Regions from separate parts of the Shewanella sp. FJAT-52076 genome, predicted to be linked through region 1. Evidence: predicted binding sites of a transcription regulator. Region 1 holds the regulator's gene; the other holds the start of a gene.
What was found. Region 1 encodes LexA, which represses DNA repair genes until DNA is damaged. Its sites were predicted from a motif close to TACTGTATNNNNATACAGTA; they were not measured.
Positions count from the first base shown of each region.

Region 2: recA (recombinase RecA) is a predicted target of LexA. The motif match lies at 6,064-6,083, and genes of this name have one in related genera.

Region 1 is NZ_CP080415.1:4,094,387-4,102,025, forward strand. It holds gene mtr (tryptophan permease) at 1-211, opposite strand, end outside; gene plsB (glycerol-3-phosphate 1-O-acyltransferase PlsB) at 211-2,634, opposite strand; gene lexA (transcriptional repressor LexA) at 2,786-3,409, shown strand; gene K0H79_RS18155 (cell division inhibitor SulA) at 3,406-3,912, shown strand; gene coxB (cytochrome c oxidase subunit II) at 4,301-5,848, shown strand; gene ctaD (cytochrome c oxidase subunit I) at 5,859-7,454, shown strand; gene K0H79_RS18170 (cytochrome c oxidase assembly protein) at 7,456-7,639, shown strand, end outside.
Region 2 is NZ_CP080415.1:1,213,000-1,220,638, reverse strand. It holds gene csrA (carbon storage regulator CsrA) at 53-247, opposite strand; gene K0H79_RS05320 (aspartate kinase) at 361-1,572, opposite strand; gene alaS (alanine--tRNA ligase) at 1,606-4,236, opposite strand; gene K0H79_RS05310 (regulatory protein RecX) at 4,452-4,889, opposite strand; gene recA (recombinase RecA) at 4,901-5,968, opposite strand; gene mutS (DNA mismatch repair protein MutS) at 6,255-7,639, shown strand, end outside.

The DNA of each region.
Region 1 (7,639 bases):
GGTTGGTTTCCAGCAGCAGTAATCCCGACAGCAACATGCACAGCCAAATCGCCACCATCAGCAGCAGCGAATAGCCAAACCACATGCCGGCGCCCACCACGGGCAAGGAGAACATTCCCGCGCCCACAGTGGTACCGGCGATAATCATGGCACCACCCAGCAGCGAGGGGGTTTTGACCGGATGCCTGGCGGCATTCATATGGTTAGCCATCAGTCGTCCTGCTCCTGATTCAGCGTCTCTATAATGGTTTGACGTACCGAACTTCTCAGCAGTCCGTTGGCGTGATCACGTATTTTACGCACCTTGTCACCATCGGCCTTGTCGGACAGATAACCCAGATCTTTCAGCTTGCTCGACAGCAAGGCATAGAGCTTTTTATCGTAAAACTCCGGCGCCATGACACCATGAATGGCACCAAGACGACTGGCCAGACGATGGCTGTGATGCTCCAGGTCGGCGCGTTCCATTCTGGGCTGCTCACCCAGCAGGTTGAAAATAATGGCGTAGCGTTTCAAGGTTTCGCCTACCACACCGGCCAGCAACAACAGCTGATTAATGCGCTCATCTACCAGTTTCAGGCGGTTATCGCCGGTAATCAGACCTTCTGACTTAAAGCACTCCACCAGCGCATCCACATAGGCTGGCAAATCGGCAACACCCATAAAGAGCTCGGCCTTAAGCAGCGGATAAAACTCGGTAACCAGCTCCTGCAGTTCTTCGCGGGAGACCTCTTCGTGGCGCACCATCACGGTGGCAATCAATGACGGAATTACAAACAAGTGGATGATGTTGTTACGGTAATAGGTCATGGAAATCGCAAGGCTATCATCGATGGAAATGATGGTACCCAGGTCATCCTTGGTTTCGGTCAGCTTGTTCAGCTCAATACCGCGATCGACCAGTTCCTTGCCACTGCCCTCGGTCACTGATGCGTACGAGGTATAAGGCACGGATTTGAGCAGACTCAGGTACAAATCAATCTGGCGCTCCAGCTGGTTGCGCTCCAGCGCATTTTGCTCCGAGGCCAGCAACACCATGCTGGAAAGCGTGACAGAACTGGCGGCTGCGGCATCATTGATGCGGGTCATTACCCGATTGGCGAGCGCATTCACCACAGGGGTCAGCCAGGACGGTTTTTGCTCTGGATCTTCACCCACTTCTTCACGCCAATTGGGGACTTTTTCGGTCAAAAAGTTCTGCAGGGTGATGGGCTGGCCAAAGTTCACATAGCCACGGCCAAAGTTACCCAGCTTGCGTATGGCACCAAAAACCTGCCATACGGATTCCTTTTCTTTTTTCTTACCCGACAGCTCTTTGTGATAGGTAGCCACTTCCATCACATGGTCGTAACCCAAATACACGGGCACCAGGGTCACAGGTCGCTCAATTCCGCGGATAACCGAAGACAATGTCATGGCCAGCATGCCGGTTTTGGGTGCCAGCAGACGGCCGGTGCGGGAGCGGCCACCTTCGGTAAAGTACTCCACCGAGTATCCCTTGGCGAAAAGCTGATCCAGATATTCGCGGAATACTGCGGTGTAAAGCTTGTTGCCGTTAAAGCTGCGGCGGATAAAGAAGGCGCCGCCACGGCGGAACATGGGGCCGGCGGGCCAGAAATTCAGGTTAATCCCGGCAGCGATATGGGGCGGCACCATGCCTTCGTAATAAAGGATGTAAGACAGCAGCAAATAATCCATGTGCGACCGGTGGCAAGGCACATACACAATCTCATGGCCGTCATGGTGCAACTGGCGAATCTGTTCGGCGCCCTTGATGCTGATGCCTTTATAGAGCTTGTTCCACAGCCAGGTGAGGAAGCGCTCGGCGATGCGCACCAGACTATCGGAGTAATCGGCTGCAATCTCATCCAGATATTGAATGGCGGTTTCACGGGCCTTTTCTTCAGAGATTTTTTTGCTGGCGGCTTCTTCGGCAATCGCTTTTTTCAAGTTGTCGGATTTCAGCAGCGCATGAAACATGGCCTGACGATTGGGCAACACAGGCCCTGTCATCACTTTACGCTGACGGCGGAAATGAACTCTCGCCACCCGGGCAAGCTTGTGGGCAATGCGCTTATCTGTGCCATGTTCATCGGCCATATGACGAAGTGACACGGCACGGGAAAACTGCACGAAGTTATGGCGACCCAGGAATAAAATCATCAAACATTTACGCAGCCAGGTCGGATCTTCCCGCTCAAGCACTGCTGCACGCATAGTGTCATCTTCTTTACCCGGGGTTCGCCCCCAGTAAAGACTTACAGGCACCAGCTGTATATCCAGCTCTTGCTGCTGACGGTGCAATGCCAGCAGTTGCTGGAAAGTCTGCAAAAAAGGCTCATTGCTGTCACGTTTGCCAAACAGCGGCTTTCTGCCCTCCAGACACACGACCCGTGGGGTCTTGATCCCATCGACTTCCAGCATCTGATATGGGCTGGGTAACCCCAACTTGCCGGTCACCTCATGGAGCGCAGCAATATCGCTCACTGACTCGGTTTTCATGACGTAAACCAAGGGGCGGGAGGGATCGAGATTCAAATCGGCGAAGGGATCCTGAGGTACCACAATGGTGTGTACCAACTGCTTCTGGATCCAACGCAAAGACTTAAACCAAAAAGACTCGTGTGCTGACATGCTGATATTGGGAACCTGGCTTTAATCAATAGCGCAATAGAATATCAGACAGCCGCAGCCATTAGCCAATAATCTGAAAAATGGTTAATACTTGCGCTGACTAAAATACTGTATATACTAACAGTAACTGTATAGAAAAACAGGGATGACCATGAGACCGCTGACGCCTCGCCAGGCCGAGATCCTGGACCTAATCAAACGCAACATCGCCGAAACCGGCATGCCCCCAACACGGGCAGAAATTGCATCCAGACTCGGCTTTAAAAGTGCCAATGCCGCCGAGGAGCATCTTAAAGCGCTTGCCAAAAAAGGCTGCATTGAGATTATGCCCGGCACCTCGCGAGGTATCAGACTGGCGGGTGATGAGCTGGAAGATCAGCCAGACCCGGGGCTGCCCTTGATAGGTCAGGTGGCTGCCGGTGAGCCCATTCTCGCCCAGGAGCATGTGGAGCAGTATTATCAGGTCGATCCTGCCATGTTCCGCCCCCATGCCGATTTTCTGCTGCGCGTTCGCGGCGACAGTATGAAAGACATAGGCATTCTCGACGGAGACCTGCTGGCAGTGCACAAGATGAACCAGGCACGAAACGGCCAGGTTGTCGTTGCCCGGGTGGAAGACGATGTCACGGTAAAACGCTTCGAGAAACAAGGCAATGTGGTGTTCTTACACGCAGAAAACGAGGCGTTCGCCCCTATCAGAGTGGATCTTGCCAGCCAAAGTCTGACTATCGAAGGCTTGGCCGTGGGCGTTATCCGTAATGGAGACTGGCTATGAACAAGCTGATTGGTAACGCACCCCGTCATCCCGGCTTGTGGACAGATTCCGCCGCCAAAGATGTTTGCCCCGCATCTCAGGTGATCACCCAAAGCACTCAATCCCAGGGGCGCCAGGAGATACAGCAGCTCGCCCCAGAGCTCGCACGCCTCAGTCTTGAGGGCCGATGGATAGTGCTTATCAGCCCACCCAACATCGGACTTAAATCCACTCTGGCACAGGCTGGTGTGCGCATGGACCGTGTGCTGCTGGTACATGCCAAAGACGAAGTTGAAACCCTATGGGCGATGGAAAAAGCCCTAACCAACGGTACCTCAAGCGCCGTGCTGTGCTGGACCAACGAACTGGATCCAAGAGATAAACGCAGATTGGCATTGGTAGCCAAAAATGCCGTGGCATTGGGTGTCATTTTTGAAAATGTAAATGCTCACTCACAGGCCAGCGCTTTTGCAGTTAGGCCCGAGTTAAGTCACACCCTTCGCAGTGCCTCTCCACTGCACTGATCATCTCTTCATCCCTTTGAGCCCCGTTATCGGGGCTTTTTTTCGATAATTTTTTCAGATAATTAGAAAATAAAGTGATCTTGATCAATATTTAAACTGCAAGTAATGTAGTTCAGGTTAACAACGATTTGTTTGTTATATCCGGGCGATTATGTCGTCGCAGTATCTGAGGCTTGCGCCATGGATATTGTGTATTTGACCGATATATTCAGCTGTAGGTGCAAGTGTGGTGAACAAAGCTGTAATTCATTAAATAAGATACCAACCGCCAACGCACTTTGAAGTCATCGTTGCTTTTTGTGGGAACCGAAGAGTTTGCATAGAGCAGAGACTTACTGTGTGACTCTTCTTTGTAGTTGCTTGATGCAATTGACAGAGGAGATGTCTTGTGAAGCAATGGTTGTATTGTTTCGCGGCGGCTTTTATGGCCCCGCCCATCCTTGCGGCTGATATGCCGCTCAACATGACACAAGGTGTTACTGAGATAAGTGGCAGGGTCTATGGCCTGCACATGACTATCCTGTACATCTGCTGTGCCATAGGGGTAGTGGTTTTTGGCGCCATGATTTACGCCATGATAAACCACCGCAAATCCAAAGGGGCCGTTGCCGCCCAATTTCACGAAAGTACCAAGGTCGAAATCGCGTGGACTCTGGTGCCCTTTCTGATCCTGATTGCCATGGCTATTCCGGCAACCAAGACCCTCATCGCCATGGAAGATCCCTCCAACGCCGACTTGACCATCAAGGTCACCGGCTCCCAATGGAAGTGGCATTACGATTACTTCGACCACGACTTCGGCTTTTACAGCATCCTGGCGACCCCCAGAAGTCAAATCGAAGGCGCCGAAGCAAAAGGCGATCACTACTTGCTGGAAGTGGATAAGCATCTGGTGCTGCCCACCAACCGTAAGGTTCGCTTTTTGATGACTTCCGACGATGTTATTCACTCCTGGTGGGTGCCTGCATTTGCCGTAAAAAAAGATGCCAATCCGGGCTTTATCAACGAGGCCTGGACCCGGATAGATAAACCCGGCATTTACCGCGGCCAATGTGCCGAATTGTGCGGTAAAGACCACGGTTTTATGCCCATAGTGGTTGAGGTATTGCCCGAAGCAGAGTTTGACGCCTGGGTTGAAAACCAGAAGCAACTGGCAAGCAACGCCGCTGCCCAAGCCGCTGCGGCATTGAACCAAACCCTTTCCATGGAAGAACTGATGGCGCAGGGTGAAAAGGTGTACATGGCCAGCTGCGCCGCCTGCCACCAACCCAATGGTATGGGCCTGCCCGGCGTATTCCCCGCCCTTAAGGACAGTGCCATTGCCATGGGTCCTGTCGACAAGCATCTCGACATCGTTCTCAACGGTAAAGCCGGCACAGCCATGCAAGCGTTCAACAAGCAGTTGTCTGCCACAGAGATTGCCGCTGTTGTGACCTATGAGCGTAATGCATGGGGCAACAGTACAGGTGACACAGTGCAGGCCTCTGATGTTAACGCCCATGGCAGTAACGGCGCTCCCGCAGCCCAGACCGAGATGCAGGGAACTGACCAGGCGACACCCGTCAGCGAAGCCGTGACATCGACCGAAGCTCCGCTAGCCGCCGAACCTGCTACCGACGAGCCCATGTCGATGGACGCTTTGATGGCCCGTGGTGAGCAAGTGTACATGGCTTCTTGCGCGGCGTGTCACCAAGCCAATGGTGCCGGTTTGCCCGGTGCGTTTCCCGCCCTCACGGGAAGCCCAATCGCTACCGGTCCCATCGCCAATCACCTCGACATAGTCATTCACGGCAAAGCCGGGACCGCGATGCAGGCTTTTGGCTCAATGTTGTCTGCCAGGGACATTGCTGCGGTGGTGACCTATGAACGTAACGCCTGGGATAACAACACCGGTGATAGCGTTCAGGCCACCGACGTAAACAATCATGGAAAGTAGGGGAACGATAATGACAACCACGACCCACGATACCCATCAGGGCGTCCATGACGAACACCATCATGGCCCGGCAAAGGGCATAATGCGCTGGATATTAACAACCAATCACAAGGATATAGGCACACTCTACCTTTGGTTCAGTTTTATTATGTTCCTGACCGGTGGCGCCATGGCCATGGTGATCCGTGCCGAGTTGTTCCAGCCTGGATTACAACTGGTTGAGCCTAACTTCTTTAACCAGATGACCACGGTACACGGCCTTATCATGGTGTTTGGTGCCGTTATGCCAGCCTTTACCGGGTTGGCGAACTGGCTGATCCCCATGATGATTGGGGCACCGGATATGGCATTGCCCAGGATGAACAACTGGAGTTTCTGGATTTTGCCCTTTGCCTTCCTCATCTTGCTCAGCTCGCTGTTTATGGAAGGCGGTGCACCCAACTTCGGCTGGACGTTTTACGCCCCCCTCTCCACTACTTACAGCCCCGACAGTACAGCACTGTTTGTGTTTTCGGTTCACATCATGGGGATCAGCTCCATCATGGGTGCCATCAACGTGATAGTGACCATAGTCAACCTGCGCGCCCCCGGTATGACCTGGATGAAACTGCCGCTGTTTGTCTGGACCTGGCTTATCACCGCATTCCTGCTGATTGCCGTGATGCCAGTGCTGGCCGGGGTTGTTACCATGGTGCTCACCGACAAATACTTCGGTACCAGTTTCTTTGATGCCGCAGGTGGCGGTGACCCTGTGATGTTCCAGCATATCTTCTGGTTCTTCGGTCACCCCGAGGTCTACATCATGATCCTGCCTTCATTTGGGATCATCTCGGCGATAGTGCCGGCATTCAGCCGTAAAAAGCTCTTCGGTTATGCCTCCATGGTTTACGCCACGGCCAGCATCGCCATCCTGTCGTTTCTGGTGTGGGCACACCATATGTTCACCACTGGGATGCCGGTGTTTGCCGAGCTCTTCTTTATGTACTGCACCATGTTGATTGCGGTACCCACGGGGGTGAAGGTGTTTAACTGGGTCGCGACCATGTGGCGTGGTTCCATGACCTTTGAAACACCCATGTTGTTTGCCATTGCCTTTATCATCCTCTTTACCATTGGCGGTTTCTCGGGATTGATGCTTGCCATCACGCCAGTGGACTTCCAATACCACGATACCTACTTTGTGGTTGCACACTTCCACTACGTGCTGGTGTCCGGCGCCATTTTCTCGATTATGGCGGCGGCCTATTACTGGTTACCCAAGTGGACCGGGCACATGTATGACGAAAAGCTCGGCAAGCTGCACTTCTGGTGTTCGGTGATTTCAGTGAACGTGCTGTTTTTCCCGATGCACTTTCTTGGCCTCGCGGGTATGCCAAGGCGAATTCCGGACTATGCGATTCAATTCGCTGACGTAAACCAGATAGTCTCCATAGGCGGCTTTGCCTTTGGTCTGTCGCAGCTCATCTTCCTGGCGGTGGTTATCAAGTGTATCCGCGGCGGCGAACCTGCTCCGGCCAAGCCATGGGAAGGCTCAGAGGGTTTGGAGTGGACGCTGCCAAGTCCTGCCCCCTACCACTCGTTCAGCACTCCTCCCGAGGTGAAATAAGATGACGGCGCCCGGGGTTTCTCACCGAAAGCTGATAATCGGACTCTGCCTTGGCTGCGTTGGAATGTTCGGTTTTGGTTTCGCCCTTGTCCCCCTTTACGACGTGCTGTGCGAACAATTGGGGATTAACGGCAAAACCAGTTCCGAAGCCGCGCAATACAGCCAGATGCAGGTAGACGAAGCCA
Region 2 (7,639 bases), 1.4 Mb from region 1:
TGACTCTTCTACTGTCCGTCCTGGACGCCCCTGCTGGAGCCGTAAAACAGGCTCAGTAGTTACCGCCCTCGGGCGAACCTGTTTTTTCAGATTGAATACGCTGGTAGATCTCTTCGCGGTGAACAGACACTTCTTTAGGTGCATTCACACCGATGCGCACCTGATTTCCCTTTACACCCAGCACTGTCACCGTGACTTCGTCACCGATCATCAGTGTTTCGCCAACACGACGTGTCAAAATCAGCATTCGCTTGCTCCTTTAGTCCCATTCCATACGCCAGGACAGACACCTGGACGTCACATTATTATAAAGTCAGCTTAGTACAAATTATAGTATTGAATACCAAAACGCTTGGATATTCATACTTTATTGAGGTCGAACGCTCTGTGCAAACTTCTGACGGCATGCTGCAGATGTACCTCATCAATTACCACCGACAGTTTGATTTCTGATGTCGAGAGTAACTTAACACGAATGTTTTGTGCTTCCAAAAGCTCGGTGACACGCGCCCCCACCTCAGCCATGACAGCTTTACCGGTGCTGACGAGGGATACCTTTGCCAGTGGCGACTCATGACGGACTTCCGCCAGAGGCTGCTCAAGTGCCAACCTGTCTATCAGGGTCAGCACTCTATCGAGTGCACCCTGCGCCAGGGTAAATGCCAGCGCTTTTTCGTCCGCCAACTGCACCACAAGGTCAGTATCCACCGAAGCGTTTGCAAGCGCCTGAAACAGTGCCACTTCCGCCTGCGGTTGATCCACCAGACCAGCAACTGACACCAGGCCTTGTCCGCGGGTAACGGCAATGCCCACTATGCCCGAGCCGGAGTGTTCAGGCTCATCGAAGCGGATCAGGGTGCCACTGCCGGACTCGAAACTCGACAACACCCTCAGCACAACACCATGACGGCGGGCACAGGCAACGCTGTCCGGGTGCAATACCTTGGCCCCCTGCCGTGCCATTTCATACATGGCTTCGAAACTGATGCTATCGAGTTTCTGGGCATCGGGATCTATGTTGGGATCTGTGGTAAAGACACCGGTCACATCAGTAAATATTTGGCACTCAGCGGCATCAAGCGCGGCGGCAATGGCAACGGCAGTTGTATCTGAGCCGCCACGCCCAAGGGTTGTCACATCGCCCTGCTCGTTGACCCCCTGAAACCCGGCGATAACGGGTACAGCGCCGTCGTCCAGCAACTGCATCAACAACCCTGTATCAACGGACTCAATACTGGCTCTGCCAAACTGGCTGTTGGTGCGCACCTTGACCTGGCTACCCAGCAAAGATCTGGCATTAATGCCCCGTCTTGCCAGTGCTATGGACATTAAAGCAATACTGACCTGCTCACCGGCGCTCACCAACATGTCCAATTCCCGGGCGGGTGCCAGAGGGTCTATGTTGGCGGCCATGGCATAAAGCCTGTTGGTTTCTCCGGCCATAGCTGAGAGCACCAACACCTGTCTCTCACCTTCAAAATGCGCTTTGGCGATGGCATCTGCCACCGCCTCAATGCGTTCGAAGGTACCCACAGAGGTGCCTCCGAACTTCTTTACATAAATTTTTGTCACAAACAGCCTGCTACTACTCAGACCCGTCCGTTGTTACAGACGCTCATTAAGCCAAGGCACAACACTGGCCAGGGCACCGTCGAGCTTGGCAGGTTCGCTGCCACCAGCCTGGGCCATATCAGGGCGACCACCGCCCTTCCCGCCGACCTGAGCAGCCACCATGGCAACCAGTTCACCGGCCTTCACTTTGCCGGTCAGATCCTGGGTCACACCGGCAATCAGGTTCACCTTGTCACCACTGCCAATGGCCAGTAACACAACGCCTGACTTGAGCTTCTGCTTGAGTTCATCCTGCAAACCGCGCAGTGCGCCGGCCTCCACGCCTTCAAGACGCTTAACCAGCACCTTAACGCCATTGATGTCCAGGGCGTCACCGGCAAGGTCGGCACTGGCAGCGGCGGCCAGCTTATCTTTCAACTGGCCATTCTCTTTCTCAAGCTGACGGGCTTTGTCGAGTTGGGCCTTGAGCTTGGCGACCACAGAGGCAACGTCACCTTTAAGCAGTGCGGCGGCTTCTTCAAGCTCGGCCTGCTGCTGAGCGACATAGGCCATGGCGGCTGCACCAGTCACGGCTTCGATACGACGGATACCTGCGGCGATACCACCTTCAGAAGTGATCTTAAAGAGACCAATATCGCCGGTACGGCCCACGTGGGTACCACCGCAAAGCTCGATGGAGAAGTCACCCATGGTCACAACGCGCACCTTGGAATCGTACTTTTCACCAAAGAGTGCCATGGCGCCTTTTGCCTTGGCTGCTTCGATATCCATTTCGGCGAAATTCAGTTCGTGGTTTCGACGAATTTGGGTATTCACCAGATCTTCGACCGCCTTAAGCTCTTCGCGCTTAACGCCTTCGAAGTGGGAGAAGTCGAAACGCAGACGCTCAGGGTCAACCAGAGAGCCTTTCTGGGTCACGTGAGTCCCCAGCACCTGACGCAGCGCAGCGTGCAGCAGGTGAGTTACTGAGTGGTTAAGTTCGGTGCGATGACGCAGCTTCTTATCCACCATGGCTTTGAGGCTGTCACCAACCTTGATGCTGCCGCTGGCGAGTTGGCCCTTATGACCAATGCCCTGACCGAACTTTTGGGTATCGGCAACGACGAATTCAACACCTTCGGCCAGCAGCTGACCTTTGTCACCAACCTGACCACCGGACTCGGCATAGAATGGGGTGTTGTCGAGTACGACAACCAGATCGGCGCCTGCTTCTGCTGCTTCTGCCGCATCGACAGATTCACCATCACGGTAAAGCGCAACGACTTTACTCTCGGCAGCAAGCTCGGTGTAACCACAAAAATCGGTGGCCGTATCGATTTTCAGCGCGGCGTTATAGTCGGCACTGAACTGACCAGCGGCCTGGGCGCGGCTGCGCTGCTCGGCCATGGCGGCATTAAAGCCTTCTTCGTCGACTTTAAGGTTACGCTCGCGGCACACGTCGGCGGTTAAATCTACCGGGAAGCCGTAAGTATCATAGAGTTTAAATACGGTTTCGCCGTCCAGGGTATCACCCTTGAGGTCGGCCAGCGCGGCATCAAGCATGCCAAGACCACGCTCCAGAGTCCGGGCGAACTGCTCTTCTTCGGCTTTGAGGGCCTTTTCCACAATGGTCTGGGTGGCCTTAAGTTCCTTGGCAGCATCCCCCATAGCCTCTATCAGTGTAGGCACCAGTTTGTAGAAGAAGGTGTCGGTAGCGCCCAGTTTGTTACCGTGGCGCACAGCGCGGCGGATAATGCGACGCAGCACATAGCCGCGGCCTTCGTTGGATGGCATCACGCCATCGGCAACCAAGAAGGCACAGGAGCGGATGTGGTCAGCGATAACGCGAAGGGATTTATTTTCCAAGTCGGTCACACCGATGATTTCGGCGGTCTTGGCTATCAGTTTCTGGAAAATATCGATTTCGTAGTTGGAGTGAACGCCCTGCATGATGGCAGAGATACGCTCAATACCCATACCTGTATCCACCGCAGGCTTGGGCAGCGGGTCCAGCGTACCGTCGGACTGACGGTTGTACTGCATAAATACGATGTTCCAGATCTCGATAAAGCGGTCACCGTCTTCTTCCGGACTGCCGGGACGGCCACCCCAAATGTGCTCGCCGTGATCGTAGAAGATTTCGGTACAAGGTCCGCAAGGACCGGTATCGCCCATCTGCCAGAAATTGTCTGATGCGAATGGCGCCCCCTTGTTATCACCGATGCGAATGATGTTTTCAGCAGGAACACCGATTTGCTTGTTCCAGATCTCAAAGGCTTCGTCGTCGGTGTGATACACAGTGACGCACAGCTTCTCTTTAGGCAGTTTCAGGGTACCGGTGAGGAATTCCCAGGCAAAGCGGATGGCATCTTCTTTGAAGTAATCGCCAAAGCTGAAGTTACCCAGCATTTCGAAGAAGGTGTGGTGACGGGCGGTGTAACCCACGTTGTCCAGGTCGTTATGCTTGCCACCGGCACGTACGCAGCGCTGCGCAGTCGCGGCCCGTACGTAGCTGCGCTTCTCCATACCGAGGAAACAGTCTTTGAACTGGTTCATACCGGCGTTGGTGAACAGCAGTGTTGGATCATTACCGGGAACCAGAGAGCTGCTGTCTACTACCTGGTGACCCTGCTGCCTGAAATACTCGAGAAAAGCACTGCGAAGCGCGGCTGTGGTTTGATACATGAAAACGTCCTGAGTTGGATAAGCCTGATACGACAAGCCGCAGCCACTTCCACGGGCTGCCGACAAAAATTTGGGGCTCATTATAACCTCAAGACTTTCGAAGAAGATAGCGCACAGGCCGCGAAATCCGAGGCAAACAAAGGACAGAGCCACTGTGAAAAATGGCCAGAGTGAAGCGAGAGGCAAATATAAAAAGACCGCAACAGTTGCGGTCTTCATTCCATATCGTAAGGGTCAAAATCCAGAGCGTGGGCAATCTCATCAAAACTGAATCCTTGTCCGGCGAGATAGCGTATGCGCTTTGCCCTGTCTTTGGCATCGGCAGGTTTGGTTGCGCCAAATTTTTTCAGCGCCTTCGCCCGTGCCTGGGCGTACCAATCCACTTCGCAGCCTTCCAGATTGCTTTGAATAACCTCTTTATCCAATCCCTTGGCTATCATGGCCTGACGCGCTCTGGCGGCGCCGTGGCCCTTCAGTACCGATGAGCGAACGACTGATGCGCCATAGCGACTGTCGTTCAGATAACCTTTGGCTTCACACTCATCCAGTACCCGCTCAATCTCAAGGGCATCGTGTCCCTTGGCGAGCAATTTAAGCTTGAGCTCATTGCGGCTGTGATCACGCCTGGCAAGTGATGCCAGCGCGTGATTCATCAGTTCCTGACTCAGAACACTTCTCCAGTTTCGAAGTCGATGTTTTCATCGCCTTCTACTTCATCGGCGCTACCGGAAGATGAGCTGTGTGACAGCAGCATTTCACGCAGTGTTTTTTCAATTTCGGCTGCAATTTCAGTATTTTCAGCCAGGAACTTGGTGGCGTTGGCGCGGCCCTGACCGATCTTGTCGCCCTTGTAGCTGTACCATGCACCGGACTTTTCAATCAGCTTGTGCAGTACACCCAGGTCTACCAACTCGCCGGTACGGTTAATGCCCTGACCATAGAGGATTTGGAAATCGGCCTGGCGGAAAGGCGCGGCAATCTTGTTTTTAACCACTTTCACGCGGGTTTCGTTACCCACCACTTCGTCGCCTTCTTTGATGGCGCCGGTGCGGCGGATATCCAAACGCACGGATGCGTAGAATTTCAGAGCGTTACCACCTGTGGTGGTTTCAGGGTTACCGAACATCACACCAATTTTCATACGGATTTGGTTGATGAAAATCAGCAAAGTATTGGACTGCTTGAGGTTACCAGCAAGCTTACGCATGGCCTGGCTCATCATTCGGGCCGCAAGACCTACGTGAGAGTCACCGATTTCACCTTCGATTTCGGCCTTGGGAACCAGCGCCGCTACCGAGTCCACAATGATTACGTCAACGGCGCCACTGCGGGTCAGAGCATCACAGATTTCCAGCGCCTGTTCACCGGTGTCTGGCTGAGAGCACAGCAGGTTATCAATATCTACACCCAGCTTACGGGCATATACAGGGTCGAGGGCGTGTTCGGCATCGATAAAGGCGCACACTTTGCCTTCACGCTGAGCCGCAGCAATCACTTCGAGGGTCAGAGTCGTTTTACCTGATGATTCAGGACCATAGATTTCTACGATACGGCCCATTGGCAGACCGCCTGCACCAAGAGCCACGTCCAGAGACAGCGAGCCGGTGGAGATGGTTTCCACGTCCATGGAGCGGTCTTCGCCCAGCTTCATGATGGAGCCTTTACCAAATTGTTTTTCAATTTGGCCAAGAACGGCGGCAAGTGCTTTCTCTTTATTTGGATCGATTTTCATTGTTCCCTCTCACACACAGCAAGCGCTGTGAAGACGCAACGGTTAATGCGGTTCAGGCAAAAGCCCTGTGTATTTGTACATAATGAAAGCTAGTATACTGTACAATCATACAGTATCAACCCCTGTGTGAAATAATTTTCAACAGCATCGAAATAGGCTCTTTCATCGCCTTGAATTGAAAAGGATCACTTTGTCGAAAAACTTGGTAGACTGAGCGCCCATAGGCTTTACCCCGGTCCTGTACAGGCTTTGACCTGACAAGTCCCATCGCAATTACAGAGTGGCAATGAACAGCACAGACCTGCTTGATCTCGAAAAACACACTCCCATGATGCGTCAATACCTGACCATGAAGGCAGCACACCCGGATATGCTGCTGTTTTATCGCATGGGTGATTTTTATGAACTCTTTTATGACGATGCCAAGCGTGCCTCAGAAATGCTGGCCATCTCGCTGACCGCGCGTGGCAAGAGTGGCGGGGATCCTATTCCCATGGCCGGGATCCCTTATCATGCGGTAGAGGGGTATCTCGCCAAGCTGGTTCAACTTGGGCAATCGGTTGCCATTTGTGAGCAAATTGGCGATCCGGCCACCTCAAAAGGTCCGGTAGAGAGAAAAGTCGTTCGTGTAGTCACGCCGGGAACCCTTACCGATGAAGCCCTGCTGCAGGAACGGCAGGACAACCTTCTGGCGGCGGTTTATCAAGGCAAGGTGGGTTATGGTTTTGCCACTTTGGATGTGGCATCCGGCCGTTTTGTGATTGCAGAATTGCCAAGCCGTGAAGCGCTGGAGGCAGAGCTGCAGCGCACCAGTCCGGCAGAGCTGTTATACAGTGAAGACTTCGCCGATATGGGGATGATTAACCATATCAAGGGAAAGCGGCGCCGCCCCGAGTGGGAGTTTGACTACGATACCTGTATCAAGTTGCTGCTTGAGCAGTTCGGTACCCGCGATCTGCGTGGCTTTGGCATTGCCGATGCGCGCCTGTCGCTGCAGGCCGCAGGCTGTTTGATGCAATATGTGAAAGATACCCAGCGCACCGCCCTGCCCCATATCAATTCCATCGTGCGCTTCAATCAGGGGGACAGCATCATTCTGGATGCCGCCACCCGTCGCAATCTGGAGCTGACTGTCAGCCTGTCAGGTTCCCGCGAAAACACCCTTGCCAGCGTGCTGGATAATACAGTGACTGCCATGGGTAGCCGTATGCTGCAGCGGTGGATACATCAGCCACTGCGATGTCACGATACCATTCGCGGTCGCCAGCAGGCAGTGCAGGAATTGTTGGAGACAGGCCTTTACGAGGACCTTCGCGCAGAGCTTAAAGCCCTTGGCGATATAGAGCGTATTCTGGCGCGTCTTGCACTGCGAAGCGCCCGCCCGAGAGACTTTGCCCGGTTAAGAGATGCCCTCGGCATTCTGCCCCTTATCCGCGAACGCGTGCAGCGCTGTGAGTCACGCCATCTTAAGTCACTCAATATTCTTCTGGGGGCCTTTCCCGAAGAGTATGAGCTGCTTTGCCGCGCAATTGTGGATAATCCACCAGTCCTTATTCGTGATGGAGGCGTCATACGCGAAGGCTATCACAGCGAGCTCGATGAATGGCGCAAGCTCAGCGATGGTGGCATCGATTATCTGGAGCAGATGGAGCAGCGCGAAAAGGAGCGCAC